DNA from 2 places in the Metapseudomonas phytobenefica genome. Region 2 is predicted to be linked to the other one. Evidence: predicted binding sites of a transcription regulator. Region 2 holds the regulator's gene; the other holds the start of a gene.
The links. Region 2 encodes LexA, which represses DNA repair genes until DNA is damaged. Its sites were predicted from a motif close to CTGTNTNNNNANACAG; they were not measured.
Positions count from the first base shown of each region.

Region 1: the regulator LexA is predicted to act here: its motif matches at 2,027-2,042, upstream of imuA (translesion DNA synthesis-associated protein ImuA).

Region 1 is NZ_JBHZGM010000023.1:37,313-40,716, forward strand. Features, by position in the region: gene ACFW0B_RS18080 (SOS response-associated peptidase) at 1-44, opposite strand, end outside; gene ACFW0B_RS18085 (M28 family metallopeptidase) at 327-1,940, shown strand; gene imuA (translesion DNA synthesis-associated protein ImuA) at 2,146-2,760, shown strand; gene ACFW0B_RS18095 (Y-family DNA polymerase) at 2,768-3,404, shown strand, end outside.
Region 2 is NZ_JBHZGM010000011.1:111,992-115,395, reverse strand. Features, by position in the region: gene ACFW0B_RS11775 (DUF6586 family protein) at 1-266, shown strand, start outside; gene ACFW0B_RS11770 (hypothetical protein) at 337-570, shown strand; gene sulA (SOS-induced cell division inhibitor SulA) at 651-1,124, opposite strand; gene lexA (transcriptional repressor LexA) at 1,135-1,749, opposite strand; gene ACFW0B_RS11755 (TetR/AcrR family transcriptional regulator) at 1,972-2,679, shown strand; gene ACFW0B_RS11750 (L,D-transpeptidase family protein) at 2,724-3,248, shown strand; gene nagZ (beta-N-acetylhexosaminidase) at 3,258-3,404, shown strand, end outside.

The DNA.
Region 1 (3,404 bases), on a different contig from region 2:
TCTTCTATGGCGCGATCGGAGGGGCTGACGTAGCGGCCGCACATGGCTGGTTCCTGTTTCGGGGGATGCCTTCAGCATAGAACCCGAGTACCTGCCAAATGGGCTGGTGATATGAGGCGGCCATCTATTTGATGGCAATGCAGTGGCTAATTTCCGGAAAGTTGCAGCGAAAAAGGCGACAAAGTGCACGTTTTTTACGGTTGGCTGGAGAACCGGATGACCTTGCGCCAGTCTGTTCTCTCAGGCCTGCTCCCGAGGATGCCGTACAGGATAGTGGCGCGATGCCACGGCAGGCCGCCTACAACCACTTCAAAAGGATTGAAGTCATGACCCACAAGAACAACGTCAGACGTGTTGTTGGTTCCCTGATTCTCGCTGCTTCCACGTCCACCCTTGCTGCTCCGGCGCCCGAAGGCGAAGCCTTCGGCGAATTCTGGACTCCCGGCAAGCCCAACCCCGCGCTCTGCAATTCACCGGTACTGGTCGGCACGCCTCTGGGCCTGCCGCGATGTTTGCAGGCGAGCAACGTGATGCACCGCCTGCAGGAGTTGCAGGACATCGCCACCCTCAACGATGGCAACCGTGCTGCCGGCCTGCCGGGTTACCAGGCGTCGATCGACTACGTGAAGCAGTCCCTGGAGCGCGCCGGCTACCAAGTGCGGGTACAGCCGTTCCCCTTCACCGCCTACTTTCCCAAGGGGCCGGGCACCCTGCAGGCTTTGACGCCGCAACCGGTGGAATACGTCTGGGAGGAGGACTTCAACTACCTGTCGCAGACCGATGCCGGCGACGTCAGCGCCCCGGTGGTGCCGGTGGACCTGTCCCTCGGCGCCGGCAACGCCTCCACCAGCGGCTGCGAGGCGGAGGACTTCGCCGGTTTCCCCAGCGGCTCCATCGCCCTGATCCAGCGTGGCAGCTGCAACTTCGAGGTGAAGGCGGAGAACGCCGCGGCGGCTGGCGCGGTGGGCGTGATCATCTTCAACCAGGGCAACACCGAGGAGCGCAAGGGCCTGGAGAACGTCACCCTGGGCGATACCTACGAGGGCGGCATTCCGGCGCTGTTCGCCACCTATGACAACGGCGTGGCCTGGTCCCAGACCCCCGGCCTGCAAGTGCGCATGGTGGCGGACGTGATCCGTGAGAAGACGCAGACCTTCAACCTGGTGGCCGAAACCCGGCGCGGCGATCCGCAGAACGTGGTGATGGCCGGCGCGCACCTGGATTCGGTGTTCGAGGGCCCCGGCATCAACGACAACGGCTCGGGCAGCGCGGCGTTGCTGGAAATGGCCGTGCTGCTGCGCAAGGCGCACCCGCAGAACAAGGTGCGTTTCGCCTGGTGGGGCGCGGAGGAGTCCGGGCTGGTGGGCTCGACCTTCTACGTCAATAGCCTGAGCGATGAGGAACGCAGGAAGATCAAGGCGTACCTGAACTTCGACATGATCGGGTCGCCGAACTTCGGCAACTTCATCTATGACGGCGACGGCTCGTCCTTCGGCCTGCAGGGCCCGCCCGGCTCGGCTGCCATCGAGCGTCTGTTCGAGGCCTACTTCAAGCTGCGTGGCGAGTCTGCCGAAGGCACCCAGATCGACTTCCGCTCCGACTATGCGCAGTTCTTCGAGGTGGGCATTCCCTTCGGCGGCCTGTTCACCGGCGCCGAAGACATCAAGAGCGAAGAGCAGGCGCAGAAGTACGGCGGCGCTGCCGGCCAGCCCTTCGACCCTTGCTACCACCAGGCCTGCGACAACACCGCCAACATCGACCTGAACGCCCTGGAGATCAACGGGGACGCCATGGCCTTCGCCACCAGCTGGCTGTCGCTGTCGACGAAGATCATCGACGACGAGATCGCCGCTGCCGCCGAGCAGGCGAAGGGCGCCAGGACCTTGCGCATGCAGTCGGTGCGCCAGGCCGAGCGCTGGGGTAATCACTTCGTGAAATGACGGAAGGACGGCGGGCCTGCGGAGTCTCGTGCTTTTGCAGGCCTTCCGTCTTTTCTGAATTGACCGTAGAAGGCCTCTGCGATCTACTGTATATAAATACAGTGATCTTAGGATTTCCCCTAATGGCCTTGATGATTGTTCCTGGCCCTTTCGGCAGCCCCGCCCCGGGGCTGCCGTTTTTCTCTTCCGCTAACGGGCAGGGCTGATGGGCGCCGTCGTAGCCCTCGATGCCCTGCTCAACGAACGGCGGGTCTGGAAGGGACAGCCCGGCGCGCTGGCGGCTGGCAGCGACCAGCCCACCGGTCTCGACGCCCTGGACCGGGTCCTGCCCGGTGGCGGCTGGCCCGAGGCCGCACTCAGCGAAATTCTCGTCCCTGCCGCTGGCCTGGGCGAGTTGCGTCTGCTCTGGCCCACCCTGGCACGGCTGACCTCCCGCGCCGAACGCGTGGTACTGGTGGCGCCGCCACATATCCCTTATCCCCAGGCCTGGCAGGCCGCCGGCGTCGACCTGCGCTGGCTGGCGCTGGTGGAGGCCAGCGGTCGCGATGCCCTCTGGGCGGCCGAGCAATGCCTGCGCTCCGGCAGTTGCGGGGCGGTGCTGTGCTGGCCGCAACAGGCCGATGATCGCGCCCTGCGCCGCCTGCAGGTGGCCGCCGAAACCGGCCAGACCCTGGCCTTTGCCTACCGCCCGCAGGAGGCCGCCCTGAACCCCTCGCCGGCGGCCCTGCGCATTGCCGTCGACGGCTGGCCGGCGCAGCTGCGGGTGCTCAAGTGCCGGGGCGGTCTGCCGCCCGCGGCGCCGATCGCCCTGTCCCGGTGATGCCGTCATGCGCTGGGCCTGCATATTGCTGCCGCAGTTGGCGCTGGATGGCGTGCTGCGCGTCCACCCCGACCCCGAAGCGCCCCTGGCGCTGGTGACGGGCACGCCCCAGCGCCGCGTGCTGCGTGCCCTCAACCCCGCCGCCAGGGCGCTGGGGCTGCGGCCCGGCCAGTCGCTGACCGCCGCCCATGCCCTGACCCGCGACTTCACCCTGGTGGAGTACGACCCGGCGCGGATCGAGCACTGGCAGCAACTGCTGGCCGCCTGGGCCTACCGCTTCAGTTCCCAGGTCAGCCTGCGCTATCCGCGCTGCCTGCTGCTGGAGGTGGAATCCAGCTTCGCCCTGTTCGGCCCCTGGCCGCGCTTCGAGGCCCGCTTGCGGCGGGAGCTGGCGGCCCTGGGCTTTCGCCATCGCATCGTCGCGGCGCCCAACCCGGCGGCGGCGCGGGTGCTGGCCAATGCCTACGATGGCCTGGCGGTGGCGAACCAGGATGAACTGCGTGCCGCCCTCGGGCGCCTGCCGGTGGATCGCGCCGGTCTGGCACGGGAAGCCGCCACTGCCTTCGCCCGCATGGGCCTGCGGCATCTGGAACAGGTGCTGGCGCTGCCCCGGGAGACGCTGGCCAGGCGCTTTCCGGGCGAAG
Region 2 (3,404 bases):
CCGCCCCCAGCCCTGAGTTGGCCGAACTGGTGGAGCTCGCCCAGCAGAGGGAAACCTGGCTGGCTGAACTCCTTGCAGCCTATTCCGCGCTGTTCCAGCCGCCGCAGGCGCCCAGGCAGGCGAAGGTCAATCCGACCTTGCCGCTGATCACTGCCGTCAGCGTGGAAGAGGATGCGCCGCCGCTGTCGCGGGAGTGTCTTGAGTCGTGGAGGCAGAATCTCAAATCCCTCGCCTTGCGCTTCCGGGAAACGCTCAGCGAGTGCTGATTTGATCGACGGGCTAGGGCGTGCTGGCGGCTCGCTGGTACAATGTCCGCTTTCGTGGAGATATGAACCTATGCCAACGTCCTTTCTGGAAATAGTCGAATTGCCTGACGGGCGCATCATCCTGCGCCGGGCCGAGGACGAGGAAGCGTTGGTGACGCTGGATTTCTCCGCTGACGCCAAGGCGTTCCTTCAGGGGCACCATCTGGAAGTTGCCAAGGCCATGCTGAATGTTGGCGTTCAGATGGCTGGTCGTCTGGCCGAAGGTGATATGGACCATCACGAAGGTCCGCGCGTCCTGCATTGATCTCCGGAACCGGATCTTCCGCTGATTCGGTTGCCGTCTGATGTCACAGGGCCCAGGTCTTCCCAGGCCCCGACGCTCAGTCAACCCAACAGGATATTCAGGCTCTGTGCGCCACCTTGGCGTGCGGCGTGGGCCAGTCGTTGCCTGGCTTTCTGCCCCAGGCGCAACCAGCTGACGACGGTGTGGCTACGGCCCAGTCGCAGGGCCTCGCAAGCCAGTTCCAGGGCGCTTTGCTCACCGCGTGGTTGCAGGATCAGGATGCGTTCCCGATTGAGTCCGGATTCGCGCAGCCAGTCGCGGGTCAGGCCGGCGGGAGCACCGATCAGCGTCAGCCAGCGCGCGTCCTGCTCCTCGCTCAGTTCCCGCAATACCGAGGCCAGGAGGTTCCGGCAGTGCCCGGTGGCGCCGCGCAGGGATAGTTCGCTGAATGCTTCCGGCTCTTCCGGGAGCGGATCTTCGACCACATCGGTCAGCATCGGTACCACGGGATTGGCCAGGATGGCATCGTGGAACAGTGGGAGCTGGGACCGGCCAAGCGACTGCGGGAACTGCATAACGCCTCCTTTAGCGGCGGATCACGCCGACACTCAAACCTTCGATCACCAGGTCCTGTTCATCCAGGTTCACTTCTATGGGGGCGAACTCGGGGTTTTCGGCAATCAGCCAGACCTTGTCGCCTTCACGCTTGAAGCGCTTGACGGTGACTTCCTCGCCTAGGCGGGCAACCACTACCTGTCCATTGCGGGCTTCGCGGGTGCTGTGTACGGCCAGCAGGTCGCCGTCGTAGATGCCGATATCCTTCATGGACATGCCGCGAACGCGCAGCAGATAGTCGGCGCGAGGGTGGAAGAAGTCGGGGTTGATGCGGCAGGATTCTTCGATGTTCTGTTGGGCCAGGATCGGCGCGCCGGCAGCGACCCGGCCGATCACCGGAAGGCCATCGTCTTCGTTGCTGTGGCCGGGTTCGAATCCGGGGATGCGAATGCCGCGGGAGGCGCCCGGTGTCATCTCGATTGCGCCCTTGCGGGCCAGGGCCTTGAGGTGCTCTTCGGCGGCATTGGGGGACTTGAAGCCGAGTTCCTGGGCAATTTCCGCGCGGGTCGGGGGGAAGCCGTTGTCTTCAAGGCAGCGCTTGATGAATGCGAGAATCTCGGCTTGGCGTGGCGTCAGTTTCAGCATGGTGGCGCTCTGTCTTTTTATACAGTGACTGGAATTATATACAGTGATCCGACCTTGGCAACGCTTCTTTTTCAGGGAGGGTAAGGACAAGGGTCGACCAATGGTCGGGAAGATCCGCTGGCTCGATGAGTGACCACTGCGTCAGATAATGGTGGGCACGGCTTGACAAGTTGGCGGGCTGAAACGTATGTTTCAAACAAGTGTTTGTCAGGCGGAGGAGCCATGGCCCAGTCGGAAACCGTAGAACGCATTCTGGATGCTGCGGAACAGCTGTTCGCGGAGAAGGGCTTCGCCGAAACCTCGTTGCGCCTGATCACCAGCAAGGCCGGGGTCAACCTGGCAGCTGTGAACTATCACTTCGGCTCGAAGAAGGCGCTGATCCAGGCGGTCTTCTCGCGTTTCCTCGGTCCGTTCTGCCAAAGCCTCGAACGAGAGCTGGATCGCCGCCAAGCCAGGGCGGAGAGCAAGGCCAGCCTCGAAGAACTGCTGGAAATGCTCGTCGAGCAAGCCCTTGCAGTAAAGCCCCGCAGCGGTAACGACCTGTCCATCTTCATGCGTCTGCTCGGACTCGCATTCAGTCAGAGCCAGGGCCACCTGCGCAAGTACCTCGAAGAGGTGTATGGCAAGGTTTTCCGCCGCTACATGCTGCTGGTGAACGAATCCGCGCCCAAGGTGCCGCCGCTGGAGCTGTTCTGGCGCGTGCATTTCATGCTCGGCGCCGCGGCGTTCAGCATGTCGGGGATCAAGGCGCTGCGGGCGATGGCGGAAAACGACTTCGGTGTGAACACCTCCATCGAGCAGGTGATGCGGCTGATGGTGCCGTTCCTGGCCGCCGGCATGCGCGCCGAAACCGGAGTCACCGACGAAGCGTTGGCCAACGCGGTGCTCAAGCCGCGCAACAAGGCACCGGCCGCCCCCGCCAAGGCTTAAATCCACTTGGGCGCAGACTGGCTGATCGGCTAAGCTTGCGGCCCATGCAAAACCTCGATTTCCTGCATATCTCCATCGCCGACCAACAGCTCTATGGCTTCGCCAAGGGGCAGTTGGTGCTGCGCATGCCTGTTTCCACCGCCCTGAATGGCGCGGGCGAAACCAGTGGCTCCAATTGCACCCCCCGAGGATTGCACCAGATCCGTGCGCGAATTGGCGACGGCTTGCCCCTGGGGGCTGTTCTGCGTGGGCGGCGCTGGACCGGTGAGGTCTGGAACGCCGAATTGCACGAACGATTTCCCGGAAGGGACTGGATACTCACCCGCATCCTCTGGCTGAGCGGTTGCGAGCCTGGCCGCAATCGCCTCGGCCAGGTGGACAGCTTCCGCCGCTATATCTACCTGCACGGTACGCCAGATACTGAACCCATGGGGGTACCGCTATCCCATGGTTGCATTCGTCTGCGCAACGCCGACGTGCTGGAACTCTTCGATCGCGTGCCCGTCCACTGTGCGGTACGCATAGACGAAGCGCCTTGCCCGGACTGGGCTGCGGCACAACTCTCTTAAGGATTTTCCATGCAAGGTTCCCTGATGCTGGATATCGGCGGCACCTGGTTGACCGCCGAGGATCGGCAGATCCTCCGTCAGCCGGAAGTCGCCGGTCTGATCATCTTCGCCCGCAACATCGAAAGCCCGCGTCAGGTGCGTGAGCTTTGTGCTTCC